DNA from 2 places in the Absiella sp. AM29-15 genome. Region 1 is predicted to be linked to the other one. Evidence: a T-box and tRNA genes for the amino acid it is inferred to sense, from the RefSeq annotation. Region 1 holds a T-box; the other holds one or more tRNA genes.
The links. The T-box of region 1 lies ahead of serS (serine--tRNA ligase). A T-box ahead of a tRNA ligase gene usually reads a tRNA of that ligase, here a tRNA-Ser.
Positions count from the first base shown of each region.

Region 1 (6,216 bases):
TATATGACTTTGTTTATTCTTGACTGTAAAATAGCGCCAGTACACATGGAACATGGTTCTAATGTAACATATAATTCACAATCTTCTAAACGCCAACTGCCAACTTTTTTACAAGCTTTTTGAATTGCCATAATTTCTGCATGAGCAATAGATTGTTGTTTACTCTCTCTTAAATTATATCCTCTTGCAATAATTTTATCATTTTTCACAATGACACAGCCAATAGGCACTTCATCTTTTTCTTCAGCTTTTTTTGCAAGTTTGATTGCTTCTCTCATATACTTTTCATTCATAGTTTTTACCTCAGAAATAAAAAAGTGCTACCACACATGACAGAGCCACCTTAAGGCTGCTTCGTTCCCGACCTGACCTAATTCAGTGTGTATCATTGTAGTAGCTTTTATATTATAACACAGATTAAGTAAATTTCAACCACTTTTTATGGATAATACAACCTGGCTTTTTTATTGTTTCACGTGAAACAATTTTTTCGTTTTTTTTGTTGCAACGAGATGCGTAGTTATCTTGCTTTTTATATTTCAATGCAAATCAAAAGAACACAAAATGTATTATTAATTATCTAAATATCCAATATCCATCGGTAAATTTATATTATAATATATTAAATATTTCAGCCTTGTTTTTTTCGTTTTTTTATGCTTTTTGATGTTTTTATTGTTTTCAAAATCACAAATGCTCAACTTTTCCATTCAGTTAAATAATTCATTAAATCAATAAAAGTTTTTTAGATCAACTCTATATTTAACAATGATTTTAAAAATTAAATTGATGATTTTTCAACATAATAAAATTTTGATTTATAATTAAATTACTCATATAAAAAGATCTATATAATTATAACATTTCAAATGATACCATATTTTTCTATAAGTATACTTTTGATTATTAGGTTATCTTTTTTTATTCAAATTGAAATATGATAGAAAGATAAATGTTTTTTCTATCATAAACTAGAATATGAAAATTCTATAAAGATGATTGTATTCTATGGTTATAAAAAGTATAATTTATCGACTAATATCAAAAAAATTTTTTTACTTTTTCTTCATGTTAAAAAATCAATAATGTTATTTATAGAATTTTACTTATAATAGAATATCCACAGTATGTTCATTCATCAAAATCATAATACACTTAATTAATCGCTAATACTATTTCATGATTTTTTATTAATCCCAATAAATTTGTTTCACGTGAAACATTTACTTACTAAAATCTATTAAATTAAATAAGATAAATACTCGTAAAAGTAAATTTCATTGCATATCACAAATGCCATTCATATATTATTAAATTTTAATTTATATTATAATAATAGTGTATTTTATAAATTAATATACGTATTATTTCAAGCCGTTATTTTGTCATAAAATCAAAGCACCAAAGAATTTCAGAAAAATATCAGCTATTTAACTCAATCAAAACACTTATCATTTTTTAAATTTTTCAAGATATATAAAATAGTTTTTTTAATCATTAAATGATTATATTAATTATGTTTCACGTGAAACTAAAAAAGAATCCTTTTTGTTTGAGTATCCAAACTTTAGGATTCTTTAAATGATTTATTTCTTAGGAACTAATTTTTCAGTGCCACCCATGTATGGTCTTAATACTTCTGGAATATTCACTGAGCCATCAGCGTTTAAGTTATTTTCCAAGAAAGCAATTAACATTCTAGGTGGCGCAACAACTGTATTATTTAATGTATGAGCGAAATATTTTCCATTCTCACCTTTTACACGAATACCAAGTCTTCTTGCCTGCGCATCAGTTAGATTAGAACAGCTACCAACTTCAAAGTATTTTTTCTGACGTGGACTCCAAGCCTCTACATCCACAGATTTACATTTCAGGTCTGCTAGGTCACCTGAACAGCATTCTAACGCTCTAACAGGGATATCTAAGCTTCTGAATAAATCTACTGTATTCATATACAGTTTCACAAACCATTCTGCACTTTCTTCTGGTTTACATACAACAATCATTTCCTGTTTTTCAAACTGGTGAATACGGTAAACACCACGTTCTTCAATACCGTGTGCACCTTTTTCTTTACGGAAACATGGAGAATAACTTGTATACGTATAAGGCAGCTTCTTTTCATCTAAAATCGTATCAATAAATTTACCAATCATAGAGTGTTCAGAAGTACCAATCAAGTATAAATCTTCACCTTCAATTTTATACATCATACCTTCCATTTCCGCGAAGCTCATAACACCAGTTACAACATCACTTCTAATCATGAATGGAGGAACAACATAAGTAAATCCTCTATTGATCATAAAATCTCTTGCGTAAGAGATAACAGCAGAATGTAGTCTTGCGATATCTCCCATTAAATAATAGAAACCATTACCAGCAACTTTTCTAGCACTGTCTAAGTCAATGCCTTCAAAGGCTTCCATAATTTCTGTGTGATAAGGAATTTCAAAATCAGGAACAACAGGTTCACCGAATTTTTCAAGTTCAACATTTTCACTATCATCTTTTCCAATAGGAACACTAGGATCAATCATATTAGGAATCTGCATCATGATCTGTTTGATTTCAGTACTTAATTCAGTTTCCTTTTCTTCTGTAGTTTTCATTTCATCAGCCATTGCCTGAACCTGAGCTTTTACCTGTTCAGCTTCTTCTTTTTTACCCTGACCCATCAATGCGCCGATTTGTTTACTTAATTTGTTACGCTGGTTTCTTAAATCATCACCTTTTTGTTTTAAGGCACGATTTTCCTTATCTAATTCGATGACTTTATCAACCAGTTCAATCTTGTGGTCCTGGAACTTTTTACGAATGTTTTCTTTCACAAGTTCAGGATTTTTGCGTAGAAACTTCATATCTAACATATTCTATACCTCCATATAAATAAAAAAGAGGTATTGTCCTAAAGGGACGATACCTCGTGTTGCCACCCTTTTTTATTTGATTCCTAAGAATCAAATATCTCAAAGCGATAACGGTGCTACCGAAACAGATTACTTTATTCACCTGTTCACTCCAAGGTTGATTTCATAAATCTTCAGCGATAACTTACACCAACCGTTATCTCTCTATGCCTGAATGTATTTATTACTTATCCTTATCAACGTTTGTTTATTTTATATCATTCTTTGTTTTCATTGTCAATGACTTCTTGTTCGCTCACAGAAGTTTCGTTGTTTTCTACAACATTTTCTGATGTTTCTACTTCTTCTTCCTCTGCTTCTGCCTCAACGATTGCGACTTTAGAAACAGATTCATCATCACCGACATGAATCAATCGAACACCTTGTGTATTACGACTGTAAACACCAATATTATCGACAGAAATACGGATAATAATACCAGCATTTGTGATAATCATGACATCTTCATCGCCATTTACTGCACGTACAGAAACCAGATTTCCTGTTTTCTCAGTGACATTGATTGTCTTAACACCTTTTGCGCCACGTGTTGTCAAACGATATTCACTAATTGGTGTACGTTTACCATAACCGTTTTCACTTACTGCCAATAGATGTGTACCATCACGATTGGTTGCTACACCAACAACGATGCTTCCATCTGTATTGAAGCCTTTGACACCACTTGCGGTTCTACCCATAGGGCGTGTATCATTTTCATTGAAACGAACTGCCTTGCCATTAGAACCAGCAATGATGATTTCATCATCACCTGTTGTTTCTTTTACGCCTACAAGTTCATCACCATCACGTAAAGAAATAGCAATTTTACCATTTTGACGTATAGAATCAAATTCTTCCATTGGCGTACGTTTGATTAAACCATTCTTTGTGACAAAGAATAAATAAGCTGATTCTGATTCACGTTTCACAGGTACTAATGTACAAACTTTTTCTTCTTTATCTAGGTTCAACAGATTTACGATTGGCAAACCTTTTGCGGTTCTTGAAGCATTTGGAATCTGATATCCCTTAATACGATATACTTTACCAATATTTGTGAACATCAATAGATAATCATGTGTAGACATTGTAATCAACATATCCACAACATCATCTTCATTGACTGCCATACCTTTGACACCACGACCGCCACGATTTTGTGTACGATAAGTATCCGTTGGCATACGTTTGATGTATCCATTTGTCGTCATCGTGATAACAACATCTTCCACTGGAATTAAATCTTCATCCTGCATATCGAAGTCAGCTTCACTGATTTCTGTACGACGTTCATCACCAAAACGATTTTTTACTTCTGTTAATTCATCGCGGATAATCTGAACAACTCTGGAATGATTTGCCAGGATATCTTTTAAATCCGCAATCTGAATCAATAATTCCTGATATTCATTTTCAATCTTATCACGTTCCAAACCTGTCAATCGACGAAGTCTCATTTCAAGAATTGCATTGGCCTGAATTTCACTTAAATCAAAGCGTTCCATCAACTCTGTACGAGCGGTAGCTTCATTCGCTGAAGAACGGATAATATGTATAATTTCATCAATATGATCTAACGCAATACGTAAACCTTCTAAGATGTGTGCGCGATCTTCTGCTTTTTTCAATTCAAACTGTGTACGACGTATGGTGACGTCAATCTGATGGTCAATATAATGCTGCAACATCTCTTTTAAGCCCATTTGCTTAGGAGCACTCTGATTGCCTTTTGGCACCAGTGACAACATATTACATCCAAAGGATGTCTGTAAAGAAGTCAAACGGAACAGCTGATTTAATACAACATCGCTTTGTACATCTTTTCTTAATTCAATGACGATACGCACACCTTCACGGTTAGATTCATCGTTAAGGTACGTGATACCTTCGATTTGTTTATCTCTTACCAAATTGGCGATTTTTTCAATTAAATTTGCTTTATTTACCTGATAAGGAACTTCAGTAACGACAATACGGTGTTTACCGTTATCCATTTCCTCCACATGCGTTTTCGCACGTACAACAACGGTTCCTCTACCTGTTTCATAAGCCTGTTTAATGCCAGCTCTTCCTAGGATGATACCACCTGTTGGAAAGTCTGGTCCCTGAATATAATTTTCCATTAAATCCATCACTGTAATTTCTGGATTATCCATAATCGCAAGTGCCGCATCAATGGTTTCATTTAGGTTATGTGGTGGTATATTGGTTGCCATACCTACCGCAATACCAACTGCACCATTTACTAATAAGTTTGGAAAACGTGAAGGTAAAACAACTGGTTCCATTTCTTCCTGATCATAGTTAGGTCGAAAATCAACTGTATTTTTATTGATATCCTTCATCATTTCCATTGCGATTTTACTCATACGTGCTTCCGTATAACGCATAGCCGCAGCGCCATCGCCATCCATAGATCCAAAGTTACCATGACCTTGCACCAACATATAACGATAACTGAAATCCTGTGCCATACGAACCATTGCATCATATACAGCAGTATCACCATGAGGGTGATACTTACCAATAACTTCACCGACAATACGTGCTGATTTCTTAAATGGCTTACTTGCCACAATTCCCATATCATTCATCGCATATAAGATACGACGATGTACTGGTTTTAATCCATCACGTACATCTGGCAACGCACGATCGACAATAACGGACATAGAATAGTCCAGAAAGGAGGAACGCATCGTTTCATATATATCAACCTGTAATAATCTATCCTTGTTTATATCCATCTAATCATTCCCTCCTTAAATATCCAGATTTGCATATTCTGCATTTTCCTGAATAAACTGACGTCTAGGTTCTACGTCTTCGCCCATCAACATTTCAAATACTTCATCTGCTTTGATTGCATCTTCAATATTTACCTGTTTCAATGTACGGAACGCTGGGTCCATAGTTGTTTCCCATAACTGCTCAGGATTCATTTCTCCTAAACCTTTATATCGTTGGATACCAACATTATCACCCATTGCCGCAAGTTTTTCATCACGTTCAGATTCTGTATATACATATTCGACCTTCGTGCCCTTTTGTAATTTAAACAATGGAGGCATTGCGATATATACATATCCACCCTCAATGATTGGGCGTAAGAAACGATAGAAGAACGTTAACATCAATGTACAAATATGTGCGCCATCGACATCGGCATCGGTCATGATAATGATTTTGTGATAACGAAGCTTACTGATATCCATTTCTTCACCAATACCACAACCAAAGGCTGTGACCATGGAACGAATTTCATTGTTTTCAAAGATACGTTGTAATCTAGCTTTTTCTA
Region 1 is NZ_QVFL01000001.1:344,366-350,581, reverse strand. Features, by position in the region: gene tadA (tRNA adenosine(34) deaminase TadA) at 1-293, opposite strand, end outside; RNA gene ffs (signal recognition particle sRNA small type) at 308-405, opposite strand; gene serS (serine--tRNA ligase) at 1,587-2,873, opposite strand; T-box leader at 2,913-3,122, opposite strand; gene gyrA (DNA gyrase subunit A) at 3,131-5,662, opposite strand; gene gyrB (DNA topoisomerase (ATP-hydrolyzing) subunit B) at 5,678-6,216, opposite strand, start outside.

Region 2 (6,216 bases), on a different contig from region 1:
ATAACAGCGTTGGTATTGAACGTTATGTATTGGGAATCATGCTTTCCAACATCACCGCAAATGCCAATCAGTTGTTAGCTGGTGTACATCATGGTAGATATCAAATCTATCGAAGCGAACATGCCAGTGGGAAAACTCGTAAAGCAGGACTTGAATTTTCAATATATGATGCCTATTCCTGTTCCATGCGTAATGTTGTTTCCTTATCAGGAGGAGAAAAGTTTTTAGTATCCCTGGCATTATCTCTTGCCTTATCTATGAGTGTACAGGCAAGAAATGGAGGAATCAGCTTTGATTGTATGTTTATTGATGAAGGCTTTGGCACATTAGATGAACATAGTATTGCGGATGCATTATCCATACTTGAAAAAATGAGTAAACAAAAAGGGAAAATTGGAATCATTTCCCACGTGGAAGTATTAAAAGAAAATATTCCAGGTGGAATCGAGGTTGAAAAAACACGAAATGGTAGTACAATCATAATCAGAAAGGACTGATCTAAATGTATGAAGAATTAAAAAAAGTAATTGAAGAAAGCAATCATATCGTATTTTTTGGAGGCGCAGGTGTCAGTACAGAAAGCAATATTCCTGATTTTCGTTCACAAAGTGGGATTTATAGTAAGAAAACCTATCCTTATCGTGCCGAAACAATGATTTCACACGACTTCTTTATACGCCATACCAAAGAATTCTATGACTTTTATTTCCATGAGATGGTGTATGAAAAAGCTATGCCAAATCCTGCGCATATCGCATTGGCAAAACTGGAGGCGCAAGGGAAACTAAAAGCCGTTATCACGCAAAACATTGATGGTTTACATCAAAAAGCAGGAAGTAAAGAAGTGCTGGAGCTACATGGCAGTATCCATCGCAATCGCTGTGTGGATTGTCATAAATTTTATACCTTGGAAGATATCTTATCTCAAAAAGATGGTGTGCCAGTATGTCCTGTTTGTGGCGGTATCATCAAACCGGAAGTTGTTTTATATGGAGAAAGTTTAGATATGGATGTCATGGAAAAAGCTGTATCTTATATTGAACAGGCAGATACCATGATTGTTGGAGGAACCAGCCTTGTCGTATATCCTGCGGCAGGATTACTCCAGTATTTTCATGGAAAACATTTGGTTTTGATCAATAAAGAAGCTACATCAGTGGATTCTCAGGCAGACATTGTCATACATGATCCTATCGGACAGGTGTTAAAAACGGTTGTAAAATAAAACGGATGAAAAATTTCATCCGTTTTTTAACGTTTTCTTTTGTGATGTTCTTTAATAACACTGAACAATAACCAGAATCCTAAACATAAAGCAGTCACATAACCGATAAAGCCGATGGCAGGAATGCCAAATACCTTTGGTGTCATCTCTGTTGTACATAACAGGGAACTGGCCATTAATAAACCAGCTGATACAATTCCTACGGTTAATTTATTCACCATATGATTGATGGTATTTAAAGGGACTGTAGAATCCATAACCTCCAGATTGATTTTCATTCTGCCCTTTAAACACATCTGAATCAATTCATTCAAATGCACAGGAATCTGTATACCATTGTTTCCAGCTTCCAAAATCTTTTGACTGGTGGAAGCGAATTCTTTCTTTAAGTCCATATGTTTCAGTTTATTCTCACTGACATGGTTTGCGGCAATGGTAATAATATTGATATCAGGATCTAATACTGTCATCGTGCTTTCAATTGTGACTAGACCTCTTGCCAGCATACTGATGCCTTTTGGCATGGAAATACGATGCTTATGTGCAATGGTAAATACCTCCTGAATCGCAAATCCAAGATTGATATCCTTTAGATCCAGATTGATATATTTATTCATAAAGGTTTCAATATCACAATACAGACCAGTATAATCAATGCGATCATCATGAACACCCAATACCAAGATAACATCCACTAGTTTCTGTGCATTGCTGCTGGCAATCGCAATCACGGCTTTTTTCATCAGGTCCTTATCCTGTCTTGTCAAAGTACCCATCATACCAAAATCAATCCATACGATCTGTCCATCACGGATACGAATATTGCCAATATGTGGATCCGCATGGAAGAATCCATCATCTACGATTTGCTTGATATAATTTTCTGCCAGTTTTTCAGCTATTTCTTTACAATCATATCCATTATCTTTTAATGCTTCAAAGTTATCAATCTGATATCCATCAATATACTCCATAACGAGTACCTTGCTGGTACTATAATCAGTTTCTATCTGAGGATATCCAATATATGTAATGCTGTCATTTAAATCCGCAAACCTCATCGCAAAATGCGCTTCATTTAAGAAATCCATTTCCTGTTTTGCGGTATACCAGAATTCATCCAATACGATATTTAAGTCAACAACACTGCCCAGCACTTCATTCAAACGCAATATCTTTACAGCACGACGTACCAAAGAGATATCACGTTCCATCATCTGATAGATATGAGGACGCTGTATTTTTGCGACAATGGATCTGCCATCTTTTAATGTTGCTTTATGTACTTGTGCGATAGAAGCACTCCCAAGCGGCTTTGGATCCATCTGTGGAAATATCTCAGCACGACTTACCCCATATTCTGCCTCTATCACCTGTTCAACAACAGAGAAGGGCATAGGGGCAACATTATCGCGCAATTTGACTAATTCCTTACAATAACGTTCACTGAACATATCCTGTCTACTGGACATGATCTGACCAATCTTTACAAACGTCGGTCCCAGATCTTCTAATATTTCTCTAAACTTTACAGGATCAATGCCCCGTGTTAAATGATGTTTTTTTAAAATACCAATGATTTGGGCAAGCCGTTTTTTACTGCTCAGGGTGCTGTTTTGATTATTCGCCATCCTGGCCAGGAGCAGATGGTTCTTCTTCATCCATTCCCTTTTCCAATTCTTCAATCTTCGCTTTCAGTTTCGCAAGGTCATCCTTGCTTACTTTTTCTAAATCACGGCTGATTTCATCAGCATTTGCCGGTGTTCTCAGCTTTTCTTTGATGTTGTGTTTCAATTCTTCATTTAAGACTTTGCCTTGTTCAACCGTGATTTCACCTTTCTTTACCAGCTGATCAACAACCTCTTTGCTTTTTTCAGCCGTTGTTGCCGCAGCGCCGATACCTGCAAGAATGATTTTCTTCATTTCATCACCAAGATTATTCATGTGTGATTCCTCCTTTGTATATATGTATATTTTATCACGAATCATCAAGAAAGTAATGTAAAAATACATTCTTTCACAAGTTAATCTTACAAAGGAATTTAATGGATATGAAAAAAAACAAAAACTTTTTGAATATTTTATAAATATATCTTCTATATACAAAAAAAACTGGCTTCGCCAGTTGCTTACTTTTATATGGGGCGGACGATGGGGATCGAACCCACGCATGACGGGACCACAACCCGCTGTGTTAACCACTTCACCACATCCGCCATGTGTTGTAAGCGAGTCATATTATAACCTATCCCCATCGTTTTGTAAACCCCTTTTTTGAAATTTTTTTATTTTTTTATTTGATTTTTTTTTAATCAATTAAAAGTTTTTGTTTTAATTGGTAAACTGATATATATATTTATACAACACAAATTATGAAAAGTTATTATTGAATAGGCAGTTATATATCCAGATTACAAAGATTTAAAAAGAACTTTCAGCGAATGAAGATAAATGATCACTTATACGATTTTGCAAACTAAAAATTTGGAAAATATGAATACTGCAATCAAACAGTTTTAATTTTTTTGATTATAGAAATTTGCTAAGATAAGGAATTGAAGAAACATATATAAATGAAATTTCATTATAGATTGTATAAAAACAATTCTTATTGGTTCTTGATAAGAAATATATAAAAAGAGATTGACAATTGCTTTAAAATCTGTAAAATTATAGAAGTGACTTGAATAAAGTAATTTTGGAGCGTTGGCCGAGCGGTTTAAGGCACCATCTTGGAAAGGTGGCGTAGTGAAAGCTACCGTGAGTTCGAATCTCATGCGCTCCGCCATAGAAAATCAAACGTCTATATACAGACGTTTTTTTGTTTTTATGCATGAGATGAGCAGGAAAGTCACTACGCGTTTAAAAACCGCATAAATGAATGGAAGTTCATCATTTACTTGGTTGTATTTATGATGAAAAATTGTTATAATTTCTAGCAAGGAGTGATTATATGAAAAACATCGCTTTACTATGTGATTCTAGCGCAGATATCACAAAACAAGAGGCAGAAGAACTAGATATCCATGTCATTCGTATGCCGATTACGATTAATGGAAAAGAATATATTGAAGAAGAAACGATATTTGATCAGGATATCATTGAAGCATTAAATAAAGAAGAACAAGTAAAAACTGCACAGCCGGTCATTGGCGATATTGTGAAAACCTGGGATCATCTGTTGGAAACTTATGATGAGGTTTTTTATCTGCCATTAAGCAAAGCTTTATCTGGTACATGTCATGTAGCGATTGGACTTGCGAAACAATACAATGGACGTGTAACTGTTGTGGATAGTGAATATGCTTGCTATCCAATCGTAAAACAATTACTGGCAGCAAGAGCTATGTTTGAAAAAGGCTATGATTGTGCAACCGTGAAAAAGAAACTGGAGGAAGAAACCAATATGTTTGCGATTCTGATTCCAGAAACCTTGACTGCTTTAAAAAATGGTGGAAGAATATCCCCAGCAGCAGCTGCTTTGGCAGGCTTGTTGAAGATTCAGCCACTTTTGAAAGTAGATCATGGCGCAATTGATTTGGTTGATAAAGTACGTACGCTGAAGAAAGCATATAAAGAAGGTATTCGTGTCGTTACAGAGGGCATTAATCCTGAAGAATATGACTGGATGATCATTGATGCCTATAATCGTTCCATGAGTGATGAATTAAAGGAAATGCTGGAAGAAGCAACTGGACAGCCTGTGGAACAGCATGTGTTCAAAGCAGTTATCATGTCCCATACAGGACCTGGTACGATTGGTTTTGGCAGAATCAAGAAATTGAAATATTAAGAGGTTATGAACATGATAGATGCACATGTGGCGCTTCCACAGCCATTTACTTATAAAGCATTAAAAGCATATATTGATGTGGCAGTTTCTAAAGGACTGGATGGAATCGTGATTTTAGAGCCTACTTATAAATTTCGTGAATTGAAATCTATGTATCGTGAGGTATGTGCAACATATCCTTATCAAAAGACATGGTTTCAAAAGGTGAATACAGCTTCATTAAAAGAGTATCAGGATTTTATCACAGAAATGCGAAAAAAAGAATTTCCCATTGATGTAAAATTTGGATTAGAAGCATGTTACTTCACACAGCATGAAAGCTATATTGCTGGTATTAAAGAAGCGTTTGATTATGATGTGTTTATTGGACGCATTCATTTTCTTGATAATATCGCCTTTGACTGGCCAAAGCATTCTCGTGAAATGATGTGGGATAAATATAACGCAGGTTATTTGTATCGTCGTTATTATGAAATGATGAATGCGATGCTGACATCCCATCTATTCGATGGTATTGCCGGTTTTGATAATATCAAGCTGATGAATGTGAAATGCCCTTTTAAGATGGATCATACATATCACAAAATGGCAACGTTGTTAGCGAAAAATCATATCTATGTAGAAGATGATGCCAGCATTGATTATCGTTTTCATCATGTGGATAAAGGTTTAAGCAAAGCGTTTCTTGCCATGTGTGAACAGCAGGGTGTAGAAGTCAAACGTGTAAGTCATGCAAGAAGTGCAGAAGAAGTTGGAAAATTTGAATAAGAAAAAAATGTGCGAAAACAATTAATTTCGCACATTTATTTTGCTATATTTTGGATAGATTGTGTATTTTGCAGCAAGGCATCCGTTAATGCAGTATTGTTGTCACTTACCTTCCAATCGCCATGCTCTTTTACTAAGTCAACAGTGACATGAATTGTTTTATCTTTGGAAGCTTTTGCCATATTGTCAAATAAAACAGTTAAGATCTGTTTCTGAATTTCTTTATCATCTACATCACTTTTTTTACTTAATTCATCAGCTTTTTTGGCAGCTTCCTTCATACCTTTATCTATAACGGCTGAAAAATCATACATGGTCAGTGTAACTTCTACACTGGCTTTATCCTCATCAATGGTTTCTTTTTCTTCCTTATGAGAGAAATCAAGCATCATATCATATACTTTTTTCTGCAGCTGTTGATCAACATCTT
Region 2 is NZ_QVFL01000010.1:24,142-30,357, forward strand. Features, by position in the region: gene DW761_RS11085 (AAA family ATPase) at 1-497, shown strand, start outside; gene DW761_RS11090 (NAD-dependent protein deacylase) at 503-1,225, shown strand; gene DW761_RS11095 (ABC1 kinase family protein) at 1,252-2,856, opposite strand; gene DW761_RS11100 (aspartyl beta-hydroxylase) at 2,846-3,169, opposite strand; tRNA gene DW761_RS11105 (tRNA-His) at 3,366-3,441, opposite strand; tRNA gene DW761_RS11110 (tRNA-Ser) at 3,926-4,013, shown strand; gene DW761_RS11115 (DegV family protein) at 4,179-5,018, shown strand; gene DW761_RS11120 (PHP domain-containing protein) at 5,031-5,786, shown strand; gene DW761_RS11125 (HAMP domain-containing histidine kinase) at 5,822-6,216, opposite strand, start outside.
Region 2: it has a tRNA-Ser gene. The T-box ahead of serS (serine--tRNA ligase) is inferred to sense a tRNA for this amino acid. The anticodon was not compared.